3 regions of the Bradyrhizobium sp. 1200_D9_N1_1 genome follow, and region 3 is predicted to be linked to each of the others. Evidence: predicted binding sites of a transcription regulator. Region 3 holds the regulator's gene; each other region holds the start of a gene.
What was found. Region 3 encodes LexA, which represses DNA repair genes until DNA is damaged. Its sites were predicted from a motif close to TGTTCNNNNTGTGTTCNG; they were not measured.
Positions count from the first base shown of each region.

Region 1: a site for LexA is predicted at 3,567-3,584, ahead of ruvC (crossover junction endodeoxyribonuclease RuvC). Genes of this name have one in related genera too.
Region 2: a site for LexA is predicted at 4,113-4,130, ahead of uvrA (excinuclease ABC subunit UvrA). Genes of this name have one in related genera too.

Region 1 covers NZ_CP197226.1:8,321,787-8,329,148, reverse strand. The annotation lists gene AB5K84_RS39345 (methyl-accepting chemotaxis protein) at 1-555, opposite strand, end outside; gene AB5K84_RS39340 (methyl-accepting chemotaxis protein) at 675-2,423, opposite strand; gene AB5K84_RS39335 (YebC/PmpR family DNA-binding transcriptional regulator) at 2,629-3,375, shown strand; gene ruvC (crossover junction endodeoxyribonuclease RuvC) at 3,615-4,142, shown strand; gene ruvA (Holliday junction branch migration protein RuvA) at 4,328-4,945, shown strand; gene ruvB (Holliday junction branch migration DNA helicase RuvB) at 4,966-5,997, shown strand; gene AB5K84_RS39315 (DUF6869 domain-containing protein) at 6,091-6,960, shown strand; gene AB5K84_RS39310 (metallophosphoesterase) at 7,046-7,362, shown strand, end outside.
Region 2 covers NZ_CP197226.1:4,766,311-4,773,672, forward strand. The annotation lists gene AB5K84_RS22915 (HAD-IA family hydrolase) at 1-465, opposite strand, end outside; gene AB5K84_RS22920 (DUF433 domain-containing protein) at 607-792, shown strand; gene AB5K84_RS22925 (DUF5615 family PIN-like protein) at 794-931, shown strand; gene uvrA (excinuclease ABC subunit UvrA) at 1,042-4,017, opposite strand; gene AB5K84_RS22935 (outer membrane protein) at 4,317-5,069, opposite strand; gene AB5K84_RS22940 (outer membrane protein) at 5,293-5,982, opposite strand; gene AB5K84_RS22945 (outer membrane protein) at 6,218-6,997, opposite strand.
Region 3 covers NZ_CP197226.1:4,622,563-4,629,924, forward strand. The annotation lists gene AB5K84_RS22255 (DUF2171 domain-containing protein) at 1-11, shown strand, start outside; gene AB5K84_RS22260 (ComEC/Rec2 family competence protein) at 107-2,386, shown strand; gene AB5K84_RS22265 (GAF domain-containing protein) at 2,396-3,337, opposite strand; gene AB5K84_RS22270 (hypothetical protein) at 3,560-3,991, opposite strand; gene AB5K84_RS22275 (hypothetical protein) at 4,185-4,385, opposite strand; gene lexA (transcriptional repressor LexA) at 4,673-5,368, opposite strand; gene AB5K84_RS22285 (molybdopterin molybdotransferase MoeA) at 5,544-6,755, opposite strand; gene AB5K84_RS22290 (hypothetical protein) at 6,979-7,197, opposite strand.

The DNA of each region.
Region 1 (7,362 bases), 3.7 Mb from region 3:
CTGGTGCGTCGCCTGGCGGGTGGCTTCCGCGAGGTTCTTCACCTCGCTCGCGACCACCGCGAAGCCGCGGCCGGCATTGCCGGCGCGCGCGGCTTCGATGGTTGCGTTCAGCGCAAGCAGGTTGGTCTGCTTCGCGATCGCCTCGATCGAGCCGGACACCTTGGCCACCTGCGCCAGCGCCGAGCCGACCGCGCTCAGGCGCGCCTCGATCCGCCCAACGGCGGCGACAAGCTCGGAGATGTGGCTGACGGCGGTATCGACCGCGCTGCGCGACTGCGCGATCTCGCCGACCGCCGCGGACGTCGTCGTTTGCACCGCCTGAGACGCATTGGCGATGTCGTGGTTGGCCGAGACCATCGTCTCCGCCGTCTCCTGGAGGTGATGGAACCGTTCCGACTGGTTCGCGACGCGGTTGGCGACTTCCTGGACGTTGCCCGCGATGTCGGCGAGCTCCACGCCGAGACCGCCGATGCGGTCGGCGAGCTGGTCGATCAGGCGTTCAGCCAGCGTCCGGTTCGACCCGGTGTCCAATACTGCAAGTTGTGCCAGAGACATGTACGGGTTTTCTCCAGTCAGAGCCGTGGATTGGCTCTCGGCGGCATTCCCATTCCAGTTTCGACCTTAGAGGATGATTCGCGAGCGGCGTCTTGCCCAGGAGTGCACGAGAGCGGGCACTACAGCTTGTAAGCTGTGCGGAATCCGCCCCAGTGCCGGCCCTGCACGCGGATCGGGACGTCGATTTCGCGCATCATCACCGTATTCCCGTTGCCCATGTCGCGCGCATAACTCTGGACCAGGTACGAGCGCAGGTTGCGCGCGGCCGCGAGCCCCGCCGGATCGTTGAAGATGCGCCGGTTGCGGCTGTTGGCCGTGTTCCAGGCGGCGTCGCCCGGCCGCTGCGGATGCGAATAGATCTTGTTGTGCACCGGCAGGAAGCCGTTGCGGTCGACCATGGCGCAGAACGCCATGCGCGGTTCCTTGGCGAGAAACGCTTCCTGGAACGGCGGCAGTGCGCGGTCGGCCCAATCCAGATATCTAGTGCGGTATTGCTGTGGATTGGTGCCTGCGATCTCCACATAGTCGGTGTCGAAGAGGTCGTCGATCCCGACCTCGCCGCGTGCAACCGCATGCTCGAAGATTTGGGTCAGCGCGTTGCCCGCTTCCATGGCGCGGGTGACGAACTCCGTGTTCTCCTCGTGGATCGACCACAGCCGGTCCTCGATCTTCTCGCGGAGCTCGGCATCGGGATTGACGAAATGCGCGCGGGCTCCGGCCTTGGACTGCTCGACGACGCGCAGGCGGCAGGCGCCGACCAGTTCGAGGCTGCCTTCGATGATCGCTTGCGGCGTCAGCCGGCCTGCATCCGCACCGCCGATCAGCACGCCGTCCATCGCGATCTCGTAGACCGGCATCACGCCGCGTGCGCTCTCGAATTTGAGATGGCAGGGCAGCCGCTCGGTCTTGCGGCGGTCGTCGTGCTCGCTCTGGCGCAGCAGCACCGCGCAGCGCGATTTCAGCTTCTGTGCGAAGGTGGTGACCGCCTTGCCGGCGCTGGCGACGTTCTCGCCATGGGTCTCGGCCGCCTTGGTCGCGGCGTCGATCTCGGCCGCGCTCTGGCCGACCGAGACGATGAACTCCGACGCGCTGGCGGCATTGCCGGAGACTTCGCTCGTGGTGGCGTTTTGCTCGGCGACCGCGCCATTGACGGTCTCGAATACCGGGCGGATCGCCTCGATCGCCTGCGAAATGCGGTGCACGGCATCGGCGGAGCCGGCGGCGTCGCGCTGCAGTGCATCGATCTTTTTGGTGATCTCTTCCGTCGCGCCCTGGGTCTGCACCGCGAGCGCTTTCACTTCGGTCGCGACGACCGCAAAGCCCTTGCCCGCAGCGCCCGCGCGCGCGGCCTCGATGGTCGAGTTGAGCGCGAGCAGCGTCGTCTGCCGCGCGATCTGCGCGATCAGATTGACGACGTTGCCGATGGCGGCGGAGGACTCGCGCAAGCGGTCGACATTGGCGCGGGCTTCCTGCGCCGCGGCACTGGCCTCGTCGGCGAGCTTGCCGGCCTCGCGAACCTGCGCGCCGATGCCCAGCGCGGACTGGGTAAACTTGTCGGCGGCATGGGCGAAGGTGGATGCGGTCGACTGTGCGGCGTTGGTGCGGCCGGTCAGGGCGTCGGTCCGGTCGCGGATGGCCGCAAGGGTTGTGGCGGTCGCTTCGGCGCCGCCGGCCACCGAATTGGCGGCGCGCTCGAGCTGGCGAATCATCGCGCCCAGCTCGAGTTCCAGCAGTTCCAGGATTTCCCTGGCAGAATCGCTCTCAGCGGCCGGGCCGGGCTCGGAATGGGCCGGCGGCGCCGCAGCCTGCGGGGCGGCCGCGGGCGCAGCCATGTCCGGCAGACGCTTCCGAAATAGTCCGAACGCCATCAGGTCTCTCTTGTCGGGGGACGGTCGTACGCTATTTTCGCAGGCCGGAATGAAGTCAGGGTTAACGATGCCTGACATCTGGGCAAGGGCCACTACGGTGTTACCTTAAAGTCGTAGAGCCTCTTTCATTCCGGTGGGTTGGCGGCCTATAAGGCCGCGCTTCCCACGCTCGCCTTAGGCGCACGATTCCTTTACGAGACCACGCATGGCCGGACACTCCCAATTCAAGAACATCATGCACCGCAAGGGGCGGCAGGATGCCCAGAAGTCGAAGCTGTTCGGCAAGCTGGCGCGGGAAATCACCGTCGCCGCCAAGCTCGGCACGCCCGACCCCGCCATGAACCCGCGCCTGCGCGCCGCCGTGATCGCCGCGCGCGCGGAGAACATGCCGAAGGACAATATCGAGCGCGCCATCAAGAAGGCGCTCGGCAGCGATGGCGAGAACTATGACGAGATCCGCTACGAGGGTTATGGCCCCGGCGGCGTCGCCGTCATCGTCGAGGCGCTGACCGACAACCGCAACCGCGCCGCCTCCGACATCCGCTCCTTCTTCACCAAGTCGGGCGGCAATCTCGGCGAAACCGGTTCGGTCTCCTTCATGTTCGACCGCACCGGCATCATCGAATACGACCGCAGCGTCGCTTCCGACGACGCGGTGCTCGATGCCGCGATCGAGGCCGGCGCAGACGACGTCGTCTCCGGCGAAGGCGGACACGAGATCTACGCCTCGACCGAAGGCTATCGCGACGTCGCCAAGGCGCTGGAAGCCAAGTTCGGCGAGCCGCGCAAGGCCGCGCTGATCTGGAAGCCGCAGAACACGGTCGCCGTCGATGACGAGACCGGCGAGAAGCTGCTCAAGCTGATGGACCTGCTCAACGAGCACGACGACGTCCAGAACGTCTACGCCAATTTCGAGGTGTCGGACGCGCTTGTTGCCAAGATGGGCGGGTAGGGGACACACGAACGGTGCGCGCCCTCGCCCCGCTCTGCGGGGAGAGGGTTGGGGTGAGGGGCTGTTTCCGCGTCGGCGGTGATAGAGGGACTCGTGGAGAGTCCCCTCACCCGGAATCCGCGCTTCGCGCGCATTCCGGCCTCTCCCCGCAAGCGGGGAGAGGCGAAGAGCGACACTTCCCCTGTTACTTCCGTTCTGTTTCTGTTTCCCCCGCCGCAGCCAGCCGCTATCACTGGCCCATGACTGCGCTCCCGATTCGTGGCCCCGTTCGCATCATCGGCATCGACCCTGGCCTGCGCCGTACCGGCTGGGGCGTGATCGAGGCTGAGGGCAACCGCCTGATCTATGTCGCCTGCGGTTCGGTGGAACCGCCGGACGACCTGCCGCTGTCCAGCCGCCTGCTCGCGATCCACGAAGGGCTCGCCTCTGTCCTGTCCGATCACAAGCCGATGGAAGCCGCCGTCGAGCAGACTTTTGTGAACAAGGACGGCGTTGCGACGCTGAAGCTCGGCCAGGCCCGGGGCGTCGCCATGCTGGCGCCCGCAATGTTCGGCATCAGCGTCGCCGAATATGCGCCGAACCAGGTGAAGAAGACTGTGGTCGGCGCCGGCCATGCCGACAAGCAACAGATCGCGATGATGCTGAAGATATTGCTGCCGAAGGCCGAACCGCCGTCAGCCGACGCTGCCGACGCGCTCGCCATCGCCATCACCCACGCCCATCACCGCCAGAGCACGGCGCTCAGGCTGAAGGTGGTGGGAGTTTAAGTTCGAGTCATGAGGCGCAACATGAGCCGCACGCACACTCTTCTCCCTCCCCCCTTGTGGGGGAGGGTTGGGGAGGGGGGCAGCCCCGGGCGCCGGCGTCTGTGGCTTACCCCCCTCCCGGATCGCCTTCGGCGATCCGACCTCCCCCACAAGGGGGGAGGTAACAAGAAGAGCGCTGCGCAATCATGATCGGCAAGCTGAAGGGCCTGATCGATTCCTACGGCGAGGATTTCGTCATCCTCGACGTCGGCGGCGTCGGCTACCAGGTGCATTGCTCGACGCGCACGCTGCAGCATCTGCCGTCGCCCGGCGAGGCCGCCGTGCTGTCGATCGAGACCTATGTCCGCGAGGACCAGATCAAGCTGTTCGGCTTCCGCACCGACCAGGAGCGTGAATGGTTTCGCCTGCTCCAGACCGTGCAGGGTGTCGGCGCCAAGGTCGCGCTCGCGGTGCTCGGCACGCTGGCGCCCTCCGACCTCGCCAATGCGATTGCGCTGCGCGACAAGGCCGCGGTGGCACGCACGCCGGGCGTCGGCCCCAAGGTGGCCGAGCGCATCGTGACCGAATTGAAGGACAAGGCGCCGGCCTTCGCCAATGTCGATCCCGCCGTGGTGCATCTTGCCGGTGCCGTCGACGACCAGCGCGCGCCGCGCCCGGTGGCGGATGCGATCTCCGCGCTGGTCAATCTCGGTTACGGCCAGCCGCAGGCCGCCGCGGCCATCGCGTCGGCCTCGCGCAGCGCCGGTGAAGGCGCCGAGACGGCGCAGCTCATTCGCCTCGGTCTGAAGGAACTCGCGAAGTGAGCGATCCCAAGGCCAACCGCATGGTCTCGCCAGAGCGCCGCAGCGACGATGTCGGCGACACCGCGCTGCGCCCGCAATCGCTGTCCGACTTCGTCGGCCAGCAGCAGGCGCGCAAGAACCTCTCGATCTTCATCGAGGCGGCGCGCAAGCGCGGCGAGGCGCTGGATCATGTGCTGTTCGTCGGGCCCCCCGGCCTCGGCAAGACCACGCTGGCGCAGATCGTGGCCAAGGAGCTCGGCGTCGGCTTCCGCGCCACGTCGGGTCCCGTGATTGCCAAGGCCGGCGACCTCGCCGCCCTGCTGACCAACCTCGAAGAGCGCGACGTGCTCTTCATCGACGAGATCCATCGCCTGAGCCCGGCGGTGGAAGAGGTGCTCTATCCCGCGATGGAGGATTTTCAGCTCGACCTCATCATCGGCGAGGGCCCGGCGGCGCGCTCGGTGAAGATCGAGCTGTCGAAGTTCACCCTCGTCGGCGCCACCACGCGTGCGGGCCTCCTCACCAATCCCTTGCGCGACCGTTTCGGCATTCCGGTCCGGCTGAATTTCTACACGATCGAGGAACTCGAAAGCATCGTCAGCCGTGGCGCGCGCGTGCTGAACGTCGGCATGAGCGCGGACGGCGCCAACGAGATCGCGCGCCGCGCCCGCGGCACGCCGCGCATTGCCGGGCGCCTGCTCCGGCGCGTGCGCGATTTTGCTTCCGCCGCGGATGCCGACACGATTGATCGCAAGATCGCCGATCACGCGCTGAGCGCGCTCGAGGTCGACGCCGCGGGCCTGGACGCCATGGACCGCCGCTACCTCACCACCATCGCAATGAACTATGGCGGCGGTCCCGTCGGTGTCGAGACGATGGCCGCAGCGCTCTCCGAGCCGCGCGATGCGATCGAGGACATCATCGAGCCCTATCTGATCCAGTGCGGCTATCTCCAGCGCACCCCGCGCGGCCGCCTGCTCACCTCGCACGCCTTCCGCCATCTCGGTCTCGCCGAACCCAATCGCGATGCGGCGCAGTTCGGCCTGTTCGGCACCGACGAAAGCGACGACTGATCGCCGAAGTCGATGAACCCGCAGGTTCCATCCCAGCACTAATCCGAACGCGCGGCGAACGGGATCGCCGTACACGGACTGGAGTGGGAAGGAATGGAGCCGACGGACGACACGAGGCTGCTCAAGACCATCGCGGCCGCGCCGCAGCTGCGCACGCCTGACGAAACCGAGGCGTTGCTGGATTCGATGCCGCTTGGCGAGCTGGCATCGATGTGGTGCGCGCTTCAGCGCGTCAGCCGTCGCGACCAGATCGGCAGCATCTGGGCCATCAAGGTCTATTTCGACCATCTGCCGCATCGCAAGCCGCAAGCCGCGCTCAATCTCGTGCTCGATGTGCTCAAGACCGAGGCCGACAAGCCGACGGTGATGCAGCTGAACGACAAGTTCCTGCTGGCGCTATTCTATGCGCATGGCAAGGAGATGATGGCGCGTGTCGAGCAGGAAGCCGCGCACAATGACAGGCTGCGCTGGCTGCTGGGCGGCGTGCATGTCGGTCCCGACGATCCCTTGATGTCGCGTATTGCAAGCCTGGCCGATCGCGAGGCGTGGCATGCCGACCATCTGGCGCAGCGCACGCCGCGCGAGCCGCTCGATTGCGCCAACATGTCGGTCGCCGAGCTCGCGCGCGCCTGGGTCGAGCAATATTCCAGATCCGAGCGCGACCAGGACGACAATCTGTTCGCGATCATGGATTTCGAGCGCGACCTGCGCGAGGACGATCCCGACAGGATGATCGACCTGATCCTGGAGATCCTCAAGATCGAGTCCAACCCGGTGCTGCTGTCGCTGCTGGCCGCCGGTCCCCTCGAAGACGTGATCAGCGTCGGGACGATCGACCGCATCGAGCGCGAGGCGCGCGCCGACGCACGTTTTCGCGACCTGCTCGGCGGCGTCTGGTACTACCGCGCGCCCGACGATTTGAAGGCGCGGCTGGATGCGCTTATCGGCGAGAGCCGATGGTAGCGCTTGTGCAGACGGTCTGCACAAGAGTACCCCAATTCCGCTTCAATCGGACCGCATCAAGACGCCGTAGCAGAAGCGGGCTTCCATGATCACGCGCCGTCATCTCATCCGTTCCTTCGGCGGCCTGTCCGCTCTCGGCTTCTCGACCGCCGCCTACGGCGTCGGTATCGAGCCCCACCGGCTCGGCGTCACCCGCTATCATCCGACCCCGCGGCAATGGCCGGCGGATCTGCCGCTCAAGATCGCCGTGATCGCCGACGTCCATGCCTGCGATCCCTGGATGTCGCTGGAGCGGATCGAGGCCATCGTCGACCGCGCCAATGGCCTGAACGCCGACCTCGTCGTGCTGCTCGGCGACTATGTCGCCGGTCTTCACCAGGTCACGCGCATCATTCCCGCGAA
Region 2 (7,362 bases), 140 kb from region 3:
GATGACACGGTCGAGCTCCACGCTGGCGCGCCGGATGACGCGGCGGAATTTCGCGGGCTTGCCGAATATCGACGCAGAGCAATCGAAATGCGCAAACAGCGCCGCGGCCTCGCCGAGCTTCTCGCGGGCATTGGCTTCGCTGTCGGAAGTCACCAGCGCGAGCTGCACGCCGTTCCCGGCCAGCGTCCGCAGCATCGCCTCGACGCCGGCAAACAGTGAAATCTCGCTAGCCGCCTCCGCCTTCAGCCGCCGCGCATGCCGCGCGATCGCCGGCAGCTTCCACAGCGGCACCTCGAGCCGGCTGAGGATCTCACGGCTCGAGGCATGCCGCAGCCCTTCGATGTCCTCATCGGCGACACGCCGAAAGCCGAAGCGGTCGGCGACGTCGTTGATGGTGCGCAGGAACCAGGGGAAGCTGTCGGCCAGGGTGCCGTCGAGGTCGAAGATGGCGAGGGCGTAGGGCATGGGGGAGTGGAAGTGTCGGGCGGACCTGCGCATCCGGTCCGCTGGCGACGCGCTGACAGATGCCATCGGAGATGCTATATTAGGGCCCAGAGGTGACAGATGTCGGACCTACTGGCAAGGATTACGGTCGATCCGTAGCGTATGCATGGACGCCCATGTATTCGCGATCTGCGCATCACGGTCGCAGACGTCTTGGGACTGCTATCCGCCGGACAGTCGCGCGACAGCATTCTCGGGGACTATCCGTATCTGGAAGAGGCGGATATCGACGCAGTGCTCGCCTATGCCGCGCGTCAGGTTGACCACCCGATCATAGCGGCCAAATAGCTTGCTTTACCTAATCGACGCTCAGCTTCCCCCTGCACTCGCGGAAGCCTTACGTCGTGCTGGATACGATGCGGCTCATGTGGTCGAGTTCGGAATGGCGGCAACATCGACAATCGCGCGCTGGTGCGACAGTTTCTGAGCGCCATGCCGCAAATTGTCGAAGCCGTCGCGCGGGGCGAGGCCGTCATCGAGTTCGTCGGTGGTTAGTCATGGCAAGCGGGACCGAACCACAGTAGCGGCGAGGCTGCGCTACTCCGCCGCCTCGCTCGTGCTCCGCCGCTTCGGCTTCCTTGCCTTCTTCAGCACCGGCTCCAGAAACTTGCCGGTATAGCTCCTTGGCGCCTTCGCGATGTCTTCCGGCGGGCCCCAGGCGACGATCTCGCCGCCGCCGTCGCCGCCTTCGGGGCCGAGGTCGATGACCCAGTCGGCGGTCTTGATGACTTCGAGATTGTGCTCGATGACGACGACCGTGTTGCCCTGCGCGACCAGCTCGTGCAGCACCTCCAGGAGCTTCTTGACGTCGTGGAAGTGCAGGCCGGTGGTGGGCTCGTCCAGGATGTAGAGCGTGCGGCCGGTGGCGCGCTTGGACAGCTCCTTGGCGAGCTTGACGCGCTGGGCTTCGCCGCCTGACAGCGTGGTGGCCTGCTGACCCACGTGGATGTAGTCGAGGCCGACGCGGTGCAGGGTCTGGAAGGTCTCGCGCACGCGCGGGACCGCCTTGAAGAAGTCGGCGGCTTCCTCGACGGTCATGTCGAGCACATCGGCGATGCTCTTGCCCTTGAACAGGACCTCCAGCGTCTCGCGGTTGTAGCGCTTGCCCTTGCAGACGTCGCAGGTGACGTAGACATCGGGCAGGAAGTGCATCTCGATCTTGATGACGCCATCGCCCTGGCAGGCCTCGCAGCGGCCGCCCTTGACGTTGAAGGAGAAGCGGCCGGGCTCGTAGCCGCGCGCCTTCGCTTCGGGCAGGCCGGCGAACCATTCGCGGATCGGCGTGAAGGCGCCGGTATAGGTCGCGGGATTCGAGCGCGGGGTACGGCCGATCGGCGACTGGTCGATGTCGATGATCTTGTCGATATGCTCCAGGCCCTCGATGCGGTCGTGCGGGGCGGCGCCTTCGCTGGCATTGTTCAGCTTGCGGGCGATCGCGCGGTAGAGCGTGTCGATCAGCAGCGTCGACTTGCCGCCGCCGGAAACACCGGTGACGCAGGTGAACAGGCCGAGCGGAATCTCGGCGGTGACGTTCTTGAGGTTATTGCCGCGCGCGTTGACCACCTTGATGGTGCGGCGATGGTTCGGCGGGCGCCGCTCCGGCACCTCGACCTCGAGCTCGCCGGTCAGGTATTTTCCGGTGAGCGATTTCGGGTTGCGCATGATCTCGGCGGGCGTGCCTTCGGCGACGATGTGGCCGCCATGCATGCCGGCGCCGGGGCCGATGTCGAGCACGTAGTCGGCGAGACGAATGGCGTCCTCATCATGCTCGACCACGACCACGGTGTTGCCGAGGTCGCGCAGGCGCTTGAGCGTGTCGAGCAGGCGCGCGTTGTCGCGCTGGTGCAGGCCGATCGAGGGCTCGTCCAGCACGTAGAGCACGCCGGTCAGCCCCGAGCCGATCTGCGAGGCCAGGCGGATGCGCTGGCTCTCGCCGCCGGACAGCGTGCCGGAGGAGCGGGAGAGGGTGAGATAGTTGAGGCCGACGTCGAGCAGAAAGGTGAGGCGTTCGCGGATCTCCTTGAGGATGCGGCCGGCGATCTCGTTCTGCTGCTTGTTCAGCGCCTCCGGCACGGTCTCGAACCACTCGCCGGCCTTCTTGACCGACAGTTCGGAGATCTCGCCGATGTGCTTGGTGCCGACCTTGACGCAGAGCGCCTCGGGCTTGAGCCGAAAACCGTTGCAGGCGCCGCAGGGCACGTCGTGGAAATACTTCGCCAGCTCCTCGCGCGCCCACTCGCTCTCGGTCTCGCGGTAGCGGCGGTTGATGTTGGTGATGACGCCCTCGAACGGCTTCTTGGTGTCGTAGGAGCGCACCCCGTCCTCGTAGGAGAACTTGATCTCGTCCTCGCCGGAGCCATGTAGGATCGCGTCTCTCGTCTTCTTGGGCAGATCCTTCCACTTGGTGGTCAGCGTGAACTTGTAGTGCTTGCCGAGCGCCGTCAGCGTCTGCACGTAATAGGGTGATGACGATTTCGCCCAGGGCGCGATCGCGCCCTTGCCGATGGCGAGCTCCTTGTCGGGGATGACGAGGTCCTCGTCGACATGCTGCTCGACGCCGAGGCCGCCGCAAGCGGGGCAGGCGCCGTAGGGGTTGTTGAACGAGAACAGGCGCGGCTCGATCTCGGGAATCGTGAAGCCGGAGACGGGGCAGGCGAACTTTTCCGAGAACAGGATGCGCTCGGGTCCGCTCTTGTCGTGGATCTTCGCGGTCTTCTTCTTCTCCTCGGCCGGCGCGGCCGCGGGCGCATCGGCGAACTCGACGACGGCAAGGCCCTCGGCGAGCTTCAGCGCGGTCTCGAAGCTTTCGGCGAGACGCTGGCCGATGTCGGCGCGCACCACGATGCGGTCGACGACGACGTCGATGTCGTGCGGAAACTTCTTGTCGAGCGTCGGCGCTTCCGCGAGCTCATGGAAGGTGCCGTCGATCTTGACGCGCTGAAAGCCCTTCTTGAGCCATTCGGCGAGCTCCTTGCGGTACTCGCCCTTGCGGCCGCGCACGACCGGCGCGAGCAGATAGAGGCGGGTGCCCTCGGGCAGCGCCAGCACGCGGTCCACCATCTGCGAGACGGTCTGGCTCTCGATCGGCAGGCCGGTGGCCGGCGAATAGGGCACGCCGACGCGCGCCCACAACAGGCGCATATAGTCGTAGATTTCGGTGACGGTGCCGACGGTGGAGCGCGGGTTCTTCGAGGTCGTCTTCTGCTCGATCGAGATCGCCGGCGACAGGCCGTCGATCTGGTCCACGTCAGGCTTCTGCATCATCTCCAGGAACTGGCGCGCATAGGCCGACAGCGATTCGACGTAGCGGCGCTGGCCCTCGGCATAGATGGTGTCGAAGGCGAGCGAGGATTTGCCGGAGCCGGAGAGGCCGGTGAACACCACGAGCTTGTCGCGGGGAATCTCGACGTCGATGTTCTTGAGGTTATGCTCGCGCGCGCCACGGATCGTAATTGCGCGCAGGCTCGAGCCCGCGTTCTGTTGTTGGCGCTTCGCCTTGATCACTTCATCCATCCCGGTGTCCTCAGGGAATCCCAAAGACGCGCGGCCGCGCCAATGGTGAAGGCGCGCTTTGCCCGGAACCGGGATCGGCGCCGATGGGGTTGTCAGCGAACGTAGGAAGAACAGCGGCGGATTTCCAGTGGGACTTGCGAATCGTCAACGGATTGTTGGCGTGCTGGCGGCATCTGGCAGCAGCGGAGCACCGGAACGGCCTCTCGCCCCACGATTCCCTGACGGCTCGGCTGTCCGCGAAAACAAAAAGGCCGGCACAAGGCCGGCCTTTCGTAACGCGATCGCGATGGAGGCGAAGCTCAGTACTTCGCGACGACGGGGCCGCCGAAGGTGTAGTTGAGGCGGACGGTGCCCATGTCGACGTCCTGCTTGATGCTGTCGCTGCGGGTGGCCACGCCGAGGAAGGTGAAAGTGTCGGTGTGCTTGCCCATGAACAAGTGGTTGTATTCGACCGCGACCGACCAGTTCGGAGCGAAGCCGAATTCGATGCCGGTGCCGACGGTCCCGCCCCAGCGCGTTTCGTTCGCGGTGTCGAGCGTAATGCCAGCCAGAGTGCCGCTGAACTTGTTGTGGGTGACGGCCGCGCCGCCCTTCACGTACCAGAGCACGTTGTTCCAGGCATAGCCGACTTGGCCGGTGAAGAGGCCGATGGCGTCGATCTTGGTATTGTTCACCAGCGGGAAGAGAGCGGCGGGAGCGCTGACGTTCGAGCCCTTCAGGTCAGCCCAATCGCCCTGGGCTTCAAGGCCGAACACCCAGCTGCTGGACTGCCAGCGATAGCCGATCTGGCCGCCGACGAGAGCGCCGGTCGCATTGTGACAGCCTTCAGCCGTGACCGGAATTGCGGCGACTCCGACGGCGGTGAGATCCCAGCAATTATGGCTCGAGCCGCCACCCGCGTTGCCGCCGATGTAGAACCCGCTCCAGTTGTAGATCGAGGCCACGGCCACGGGCGCCTTGGTGTAAGGGCGAGCCGCCAGGTCAGCCGCCGAGGCAGGAGCCAACGCGCTGAGCACGAGCAGACTGGCCGAAGCCAGCACAATTCTCTTCATTTCAAATTCCCCAGTTTCGTTTCTCTTCGTCGGCGAAAAGCAGCGGACCCAACGACCCGACTGATGTCATTGCTATACATTATTAAAGCCAAAGGTTGTGTCACCGAGGTGCCACACCTCTCCGAAAACGCTAGCGAGCGGCTGAATTGGATACTTGGGCGCGAAAAACAAAAAGGCCGGCGCGAGGCCGGCCTTTCGTGACGATGTGCGTCGGTGGCGAAGATCAGTACTTCGCGACGATCGGGCCGCCAAAGTGATAGTTCACGCCGACCTGCACGGTGTGGAAGTTGAGCGTGCCGGTGGGCAGGGCGCCCGAGAAGTAGGTCTCGCCGCCGAGGCTGCGATAGAGGTACTCGCCCTTGACCGACCACTGCGGCGCGAAGAACGCTTCGACGCCCGCGCCGACGGTCCAGCCGGAGTGGAACTTGCTGTCCGAGACGGACACGCCGAGTGCGGAGAGGGTGATCTTGTTGTCGATCCAGGCGTAGCCGCCCGTGCCGTAGAACAGGACGTTGTTGACGGCGTAGCCGATGCGGCCGCGCACGGTGCCCATCGCGTCGGTCTTCGAGCTCACGGTCGCGGTCGCAACGCCGAAGCCGGGGACAACGGTCGCGCCGGTCGCCGAGGCGCTGACGTCAGCCCAGGTGCCATCGGCTTCGACACCGAACACGACGTTGCCGGTCTGCCAGTTGTAGCCGGCGGTGCCGCCGACGAAGCCACCCTTCATCTTCGGGTCGCCCGAGCCGTTTTCCCAGGCGCCGCCACCGACGATACCGAGGTAGAAGCCGGTCCAGTTGTAGACCGAGGCCACGGCCACCGGAGCCTTCGTGTACGGGCGAGCCGCGAGATCAGCAGCCGACGCGGGGGCCGCAAAAGCGAACAAACAGGCCGAAGCCAACAAAACCTTCTTCATTTTCAACCTAAATCCCAGTCCCAGTTTCTGTTGTGCCTTCCACGATCGGGAAGGGCATCGGACGCTGTGGTCCAACTGACGTCGTGCTTACACCAGCAAAGCCGCAAGTTGTGTCTCTCAAAAGCCACAACAGTCACAAAACGTAATGGTTGCTGACTTATAGCCGCCGGCATGTCGCACAAAAAAAGGCCGGCACGGGGCCGGCCTTCAATCTTCAAGTGATATCAAAGAGATATCAGTACTTCGCGATGACCGGGCCACCCCAGCGATAGTTCACGCGGACCAGGCCGATATCGACGTCCTGACCGATGCGTTCCGAGCGTGTGAAAGCGCCGGCCGGAGCCACAACGAAGTTGCCGGAGCCGGCGAAGCCGATGGTGCGATTGCCCATGAAGATGTGATCGTACTCGACGCCGACCGTCCAGTTTGGCGCGAATCCGAACTCGAGGCCGGCACCCACGGTGCCGCCCCAGCGGGTCTCGTTGGCCCGATCGAATTCGAGGCCGGTGATGACATCGTAGCCGCGGTAGCGATCGCTGACGACGGCGCCGCCGCCCTTCACGTAGAACAGCACGTTATTCCAGGCATAGCCGACTTGGCCTGTGAACAAACCGAACGCGTTGATCTTGGAGCGGTCGCGAAGACCCGTGCCGATGAACGTCGTGCTGACGTTGTCTCCGGAGAAGTCGGCCCAGTTGCCCTGGCCTTCGAGCCCGAACACCCAATTGGCCGACTGCCAGCGATAGCCGACCTGGCCGCCGACCGTGCCGCCGGTCGCGTTGTGACAACCTTCGCCAATCAGAACGCCGGTGACGGGAGTTACAAAATCCCAGCATTTGTGGGCCGAGCCGCCGCCGCCGTTGATGCCGATGTAGAAGCCGCTCCAGTCGTAGATGGCCGCGACCATTGGCGGCGGAGCCTTCGTGTAGGGACGCGCCGCCAGATCCGCCGCGCTTGCAGGAGCCGACAGGCTCAACGCCACTGCACCGATTGCACCAATCAAAATCTTATTCATTGCAGTCTCCCCAATTCCGCCGCTTCTTGAAATCCCAGAAGCGGCCAAGCAGGCGCGACGCCCATATGAAATCAATTCCGAGGCAAACGTAGCCTAACGGGTGAGCAGAGTCCGTCGCCGAAATACAACAGTCGCGCGATAAGTGCGGCGTATGTAACTTAATGAATGTTAAGTGCTTTTTGTCGTTCACGGGAACCTGAAAAGGTTCCATCCGGCGCCAGCCATTTGAGCAGTACGCGGGCACCGCTCGGGCCATACATTTCGCGCTTGCTCGAACAGGAACAAATCTGGAACGAGCCGACGGCCGATGCTATATATGGGGATAACCTGAGGGCTGGTGGGCTGATCGGTCCGCGCAAGCGTAT
Region 3 (7,362 bases):
AGGAAAAGTAGGGCTCGATCGAGTTCGTTCCTGATCTGTACCGCTATTCGCCGCCGTGCACGTTCCGGTAGCCTCGGCCTCCGTCGCGTATCGCAAGGTGCAGGGAATGGCGGAGCCGGGCCGGCCAGCACGGTCCCAAGGGATTGCGGGGACCTGGCCCGTTGGCCGGGCTGCTCCGGCCGGCGGGTTTGCGCCGGCGGGCTTTGGCGCCTGGCCCGCACTCGTCGAGGCGCTGCGCGCATGGATGCGCGCGGAGGCCGGCGCCGGGCGGCTGTTGCCGTGGGTGCCGGTCGCCTTCGGCAGCGGCATCGCACTCTACTTTACCGCCGATCACGAGCCGGTGCTGTGGGTCGTTGCCGCGATCGCGGCCGCGCTCATGCTTGGCGCCGTCCTGTTGCGGCGGAGCCGGCTGTTCGCCCCCGCGATCATGATCGCGGCGATTGCGGCCGGTTTTGCCGTGGCGACCTGGAAGACGGCGCGCATTGCTCACACCGTTCTCGCAAAACCGCTCTATTCGGTGGCGTTGTCGGGCTTCGTCGAGACGCGCGACATCCGCGAGCGCACCGACCGTTTCGTGCTGCGTGTCGCCGCGATGGAGGCGCAGCGGAGCGAGGTGAAGCTGGAGCGCGTGCGCCTCTCGGTGCGCAAGGGGACTGCGCCGGAGGTCGGCAGCTTCGTGCAGTTGAAGGCGCGGCTGATGCCGCCGATTTCGCCGGTGCGCCCCGGCAGCTACGATTTCTCGCGCGACATGTTTTTCCAGGGCATCGGCGCCTCCGGCTTCGTGATGGGGGCGATCGCGGCTGCGGTGCCGCCCGATGCCGGTGGCTTGCGGCTGCGCTATGCCGCCTTCATGCAGGGCCTGCGCGATGCGATCGACGCGCGCGTCCGGGCAACGCTCGAAGGCGACAATCGCGCGATCGCGACGGCGCTGCTGACGGGGCGGCGCGACGCGATCACCACGCCCGTCAACGATGCCATGTTCATTTCAGGGCTGGGCCATGTGCTCTCGATCTCCGGTTACCACATGGCGGTGGTCGCCGGCGTCGTGTTCTTCGCGGTCCGCGCGCTGCTCGCTCTGATTCCGGGACTGGCGGTCGGCTTCCCCATCAAGAAATGGTCGGCGGCTGCGGCGCTGGTGGCCGCCGCATTCTATCTGCTGCTCTCGGGCGCGGAGGTCGCGACGCAACGCTCGTTCTTCATGACCGCCGTGGTGCTGATCGCCGTCATGGTCGACCGACGCGCCATCACCTTCCGCACGCTGGCCGTGGCCGCGTTGATCGTGCTCGCGGTCGCGCCCGAAGCGCTGGTGCATCCGAGCTTCCAGATGTCGTTTGCGGCAACGCTGGGGCTGGTTGCGCTGGTGCAGATCGGCATGCCGAACCTGTTCGCTTCGCCCGATCATTCGGCGACCGCGCGCATCGCGATGTGGGGCGGCCGCGAGATCGCGATGCTGTTTCTGGCCTCGCTGATCGCGGGGCTTGCGACCACGCCCTATGCCGCCTTCCACTTCCACCGCGTCACCCCGTTCGGCGTGCTTGCCAACCTCGGGGCGATGCCGGTGGTGTCGGCGCTGGTGATGCCGGCGGGACTGCTCGGATTGCTCGCGGCGCCGTTCGGGCTCGACGGCGTGTTCTGGTGGCTGATGGGGATCGGCATCGACTGGATGGTCGCGGTCTCGCGCTGGGTGGCCGCGCTGCCGGGCGCGGTCGGCCGCATCCCGGCGTTCGGCATTGCGCCGCTGATCGCGGCGAGCCTCGGGATCATCGTGATGGGCCTGCTGCGCACGCCCTTACGCTGGTCAGGCGCGCTGGTGCTGTTGGTCGCGATCCTCTGGGGGCTGGCAGACCGGCAGCCGGATATTCTGATCGCCGGGGACGGCCAGAGTGTCGCGGTGCGGGGCAGGGACGGGCACCTGCAAATGATCCGGGCGAACAAGGACGGCTTTCTGCTGAAGGAGTGGTTGGCTGCCGACGCCGATCCGCGCGATGCCGGTAGTCCCTCGCTCGCCGCCGGCGTGTCGTGCGACGAGGCCGGCTGCGTGACGCCGCTCGCCGACGGGCGCCTGGTCGCGCTGGCCTTGCGCATCGACGCTCTGGCGGATGATTGCAGCCGCGCTGCGCTGGTGGTGACGGCGCGGCCGGCGCCAGCGGATTGTGTGGCGATGGTGGTCGACCGGCAGCGACTCGCCGCGCAAGGCGCGCTCGCGCTGACACGGCGTGGCGACGGCTTTGCGGTTCAGGCGGTGAAAGCGAGAGGCACCGATCGTCCGTGGTCGCCGGCGACCGCCGGCGAGGGCGATTTCAGCGCGAGCCTTGCGCCGCAGGCGGCGGCCCCCCGTAACCGGGACGCGACGCCGTCCGAGGCCGACCTGCAGGCCGAGGATTGAGCGGACGGGCTATAGGTACCAGGCCAGCACGGCTTCGAGCCCGGCACTCCCGATTACCGGCAGGGCCACCATCTGGCTCAGTCCGATTGCGCGGGCCTCCGCGGCTGCGGCCGAGCCGTCGTGCCCGAGATCGTCGTTGAGCGCGGGCATTCCGGTGGCCCAGGCTCCGCCGATGCTGCCGTCGCCCCTGGCGATGGATTTGTCCGCATAGAGCGCGGCAAGGTCTGTCTGCGCGCTGCAATCGCCGGCGCGAAAGACCAGTGCCGAACGGGCCTCGTTCGGCACCCAGATCTCGAAGCGTCGCGCAATCGGCGTCGCCTGTGCGGACAGGAAAGTCAGCACCCAGGTCTGGTCGGTGCCGGTCCGATAGGGCACGCCGACGCCGAGATTGATCCCGACCTCGGCGGCGTCTTCCCAGCGCAGAAAACTCCTGGCGTTGTGCAGGTCCTTGATGATCAGCGGCAGGCCCGCTTTCCAGGTGCGTCCGGGCAGACCGAAGCCGCGGGGAAACCTGGTGTGGCGGGAGTTGAATTCGAACATGTCGGCGGTGCCATAGTAGCCGTCGACGAGCCCCATCTCGTGGGAGCTATCGGGATCATTGTGCCAGAGCTCGATCGCGCCGACATGCGCCTCGTCGTCGCCGCAGAACAGCACCATGACGGCCTGCAAAAACTCGCCTGAAAACACCGGGACCGCCACGCCGCAGGTGAGGCCGGCCGCGAGCGCCTGGTCGGTCCGCTTGAAATAGGAGTTGGCGAATTTAGTGAGGATCACGGGATGGCCGCTGGCCCAGGCCTTGCCGGGAAGGCCCTCGTCGTATCCGAAGCGCAAGTCCTCGCTCACGGCCTTGAACGCAGACAGCCCTTCGCCGTAGAGGCCGCCGCCGAATTCCAGCCGCATACGCGTCCGGTCCGGCACCCAGAGTTCAACGACGCGAATGAAGGTTTTCATCGAACGTGTCCGCCGCCTCAAGCCTTTGACAGCATCGGCGATCTGGCCGCGGAACGGACGTTCAAAATTCAGGCAGGGCCGCGCAAACTTCGTGCGATGGGCAGGTGCGAGCCTGATCTCGGCGGAAGATTCCGGAAGACGCAAATCATACCATCTCGCCGGCCACGGCCGGCGATGGCAATTTCAATCCCGGCCCCGACCTCTGCGCCGGGGGGAGGTACATCAGCCGATCGGCAGGCGTGTGATCGTCGGCCTGTCAGCGATGATCTCCGGCTTGTGTTCACGCTCGCCGGCCGGCTGGGTCACCGGCAATTGCAGCACGGTCGCGCGCTGGCCTTCGACGAGTTGCGTCACGAGTACGTATTTGCCGTCGGGGAATTCGATCGCGTCATGATGGCGATCGGGAATGTGCGGATCGATCTTGCCGAACTTGCCGACGCGGGAGTTGATGGTGCGCGTCCAGATCCAGCGATTGTCGTAGCGGACGTTGTCGGCGAAGGCGAGCTCCGTTCCCGGCAGCAGGCAGACCGCGACGGACATGTCGGCCTCGGAGGCGAAGCCGCGCGTCGAGGTGCCGCGGAAGGTGGTCGTGACGATCGTCTCGCCGACTTGTGCGGGACGCGTCGCGACGGCATGCAGGCTGTAGTCACACATCGGGTGCTCCTCATTCAGGGATAGCGACCCGCGCCTCCTTCGGAGGCACTGGCCTCTATCAGAGTGGAAGCATGTTAGCGTCTTCTTGGTTGTAGGCAAATCTGCGGCTTGGGTCCGCAGGCTGCCATCACAATATCTTTTTCAAATGCCTCAGGAACAAAAACCGCTTCCGTGCATTTGGCGTGCGTCTCCGTCAGCGACCAGCAGGTGCCGACCAGCCCGAATATTGCCAGGCGGGTTGCGACGGCTGCGCGACGGCGTTGCGGGCATTGCGCAATTGCTCGCTCGTCGTCTGCGTTGCCTTGCGGACATGGTGCGACTGTGCGGCGAAGGCTTGCGACGCGGATGCTACGAACAGCGCCACCGTGACGGTGCTCAAAACGATCTTGCGCATTGATTGTCTCCTCGCTCTCCAGGGCCACGAAGCGATGAGGGCTTCGTGCGGCGTGGCGAGGATGTAGCGCTAGCGGGGGGCCGGATAATCTGAGCAAAACCAGAAAGACTATCCAGCCGGAGCGGACAATCGTCCGCTCCAATCGTCAACGCGCGGGTCGCCAACCGGCGGGGCGCGCTTTAGGTGATTGCTTGAGCATGATCTCCGCGCAAGCGCGTCCTGCGCTTGTCGCGAGGGAAAACCGCTGCGCACTTTGCGCTAACGCGGCCCTCCAGTCCGGATCACACTCAGTACTTCCGGTACAGGCCGATCAGCTTGCCCTGAATCTTCACCCGGTTGGGCGGCAGGATGCGGACCTCATAGGCCGCATTGGCGGGCTCGAGCGCGATCGAGGCGCCGCGGCGGCGGAAGCGCTTCAGCGTCGCTTCCTCGTCGTCGATCAGCGCCACCACGATGTCGCCGGTGTCGGCGCTCTCATTGCGCTGGATCAGCGCCATGTCGCCGTCGAGGATGCCGGCTTCGACCATCGAGTCGCCGCGCACTTCGAGCGCGTAGTGCTCGCCCGAGCCGAGCATGTCGGGCGGTACGCTGATGGTGTGGCTGCGGGTCTGCAACGCTTCGATCGGCGTGCCGGCCGCGATGCGGCCCATCACCGGCACCGCAACGGGGCGTTCGCCCTCGTCCGCGCTGGAGCTCGCTCGCACCTTGCCGAGATTGCCCTCGATGACGCTCGGCGTGAAGCCACGGCGGTTGCCAGCGGCGGCCTGCAGCTCGGGCAGCTTGATCACCTCGATCGCGCGGGCCCGGTTGGGCAGGCGCCGGATGAAGCCGCGCTCCTCCAGTGCGGTGATCAGGCGATGGATGCCCGACTTCGAGCGCAGGTCGAGCGCGTCCTTCATCTCGTCGAAGGAGGGCGGCACACCGCTTTCCTTCAAACGCTCGCTGATGAATCGCAGAAGCTCGTATTGTTTGCGCGTTAACATCTCGACCAAATCCCCCGGTTGATGTCGTTCGATTCCGAGACGGTGAATTCAGCGGCGAGCCGCCAGATGCTCGAAACAAATCATGAACGGACACTATATGTTCGATATGTGTTCCGCAACTGCTTAATTTACCGTGAACGCGACAAAGTTCGCGGAACGCGCAGGACCAGTGCGTTCAGGCGGGCAGTCGCAGCACCTCGCAAGGCGCGCCTGCCTCGGCCTTCGGCGCGAACGGCGCGCGCACGAGAAGTGCCTGCGCCGCAGCGAGATTCGCAAGCAGCGAGGAATCCTGATGATTGACGGGAAGGGCGACAAGCATGCCGTCGTCGCGCCGCTCCAGGCGCGCACGAAGATAGTCCTCGCGCTGGTCATTGGCGCCAACATCGCGGCCGAGCACGGCGCGCTCGCGACGATGGTGAATCACGGCGCGGCCCGACAGGGCGCGAATCAACGGCACCATGAACAGGAAGCCGCACACATAGGACGACACGGGATTGCCGGGCAGGCCGATCACCCCCATCGCCCCTAGCCGGCCGTGCATCATCGGCTTGCCCGGCCGCATCGCGATCTTCCAGAACGCCATCGCAATGCCTTCGGCCTTCAGCGCCTGCTGGACCAGATCGTGGTCGCCGACCGAGGCGCCGCCGATCGTGATCAGGATGTCGGCGCCGCTCTCTCGGGCACGGCGGATGCCGGCTGTGGTGGCCTCCAGCGTATCGGCGGCAACGCCGAGGTCGATGGTATCTGCGCCCTCCTGGCGGGCGAGGGCGTGCAGGGCATAGCCGTTGGAATAGACGATCTGGCCGGGGCCCGGCGTGGTGCCCGGCATCACCAGCTCGTCGCCGGTGGCGAGGATCGCGACCTTCGGACGGCGGCGGATGGGCAGGTCTGGATGGTTCATCCCGGCGGCGAGCGCGAGGTCGCGCTCGGTGAGCCGGGTTCCCTTGCGCAGGAGCACGTCGCCCTCGCGGAAGTCGACGCCGGCGGGCCGGATGTGCCGACCGGCGATAGCGGCTTCCTTGATTGTGATGCGCTTGCCCTCGGCGACCGTATCCTCCTGGATCACGACCGCGTCCGCTCCGGCGGGAACGACGCCGCCGGTGAAGATTCGCACCGCTTCGCCGGCGCTGACCGCTCCCGCGAACGGCCGGCCCGCCGCGACCTCGCCGATCATGGTGAGCTGCGCGTCGACCCTGGCCGCATCGGCTGCGCGCACGGCGTAGCCGTCCATGGCCGACATCGCCTCGGGCGGCTGGGTACGCCGCGCCGCGACGTCGCGCGCGAGCACGCGGTGGTAGGCCTCGTCGAGGGGAATCATCTCTTCAGGCAGCGGCTCCGCGCCGGCCAGCACCGCGGCGAGCGCGTCAGAAACCGGCATCAAGGCCACGGCGAAACTCCTGCTCGGAAAGTCTGGACGAATGGGCGGCAAGAGTTCTAGCCGAGCGCGGGCGATGAAGCAAAATGGGACCGGATCAGGATTTATCCTGCTTGATCCGTCCAGTCATGAGGGACCGTCAGCTCTGCCGCGGCATGATCTGACGGACGAGAAAGACGGGAACGAGCGTGGCCATGGCAAGGACGACAATGACGGGAGCCACGGCCAGCATCGGTCAACGACCGGTCTGGCGGTCCGGACGGAGGTCCGGCGCCACGTCGGGAGCCACGTCAGGGGGCTTGGGGCCTTGATCCTTGTCGGGCAGCGGATCGGCCTGGGATTTCAGGTCGGCGGCCTTGCTGATCAGCTTGGCGGAGAGGTCAGAATCCGAAGTCGTTCTGGCGAATTCGAGCAGAAGAGAGGCTTGTTTGGTGAGGTAGGTCTTGCCCAACACGATGATACGTCCGTCTGTAGAAGTCCCAACGGACTCAAGAGTCCGGAAGCGGGCATTCCGTTCCCGGAACTCTGTATAAAAATGTACAAAGCGATTTGGTTCCTCATCTCGGCCAGATCGGTTCCGGGAGCTCCCCGGTTTCACCCGCCGGCCGATGCGTCTCGA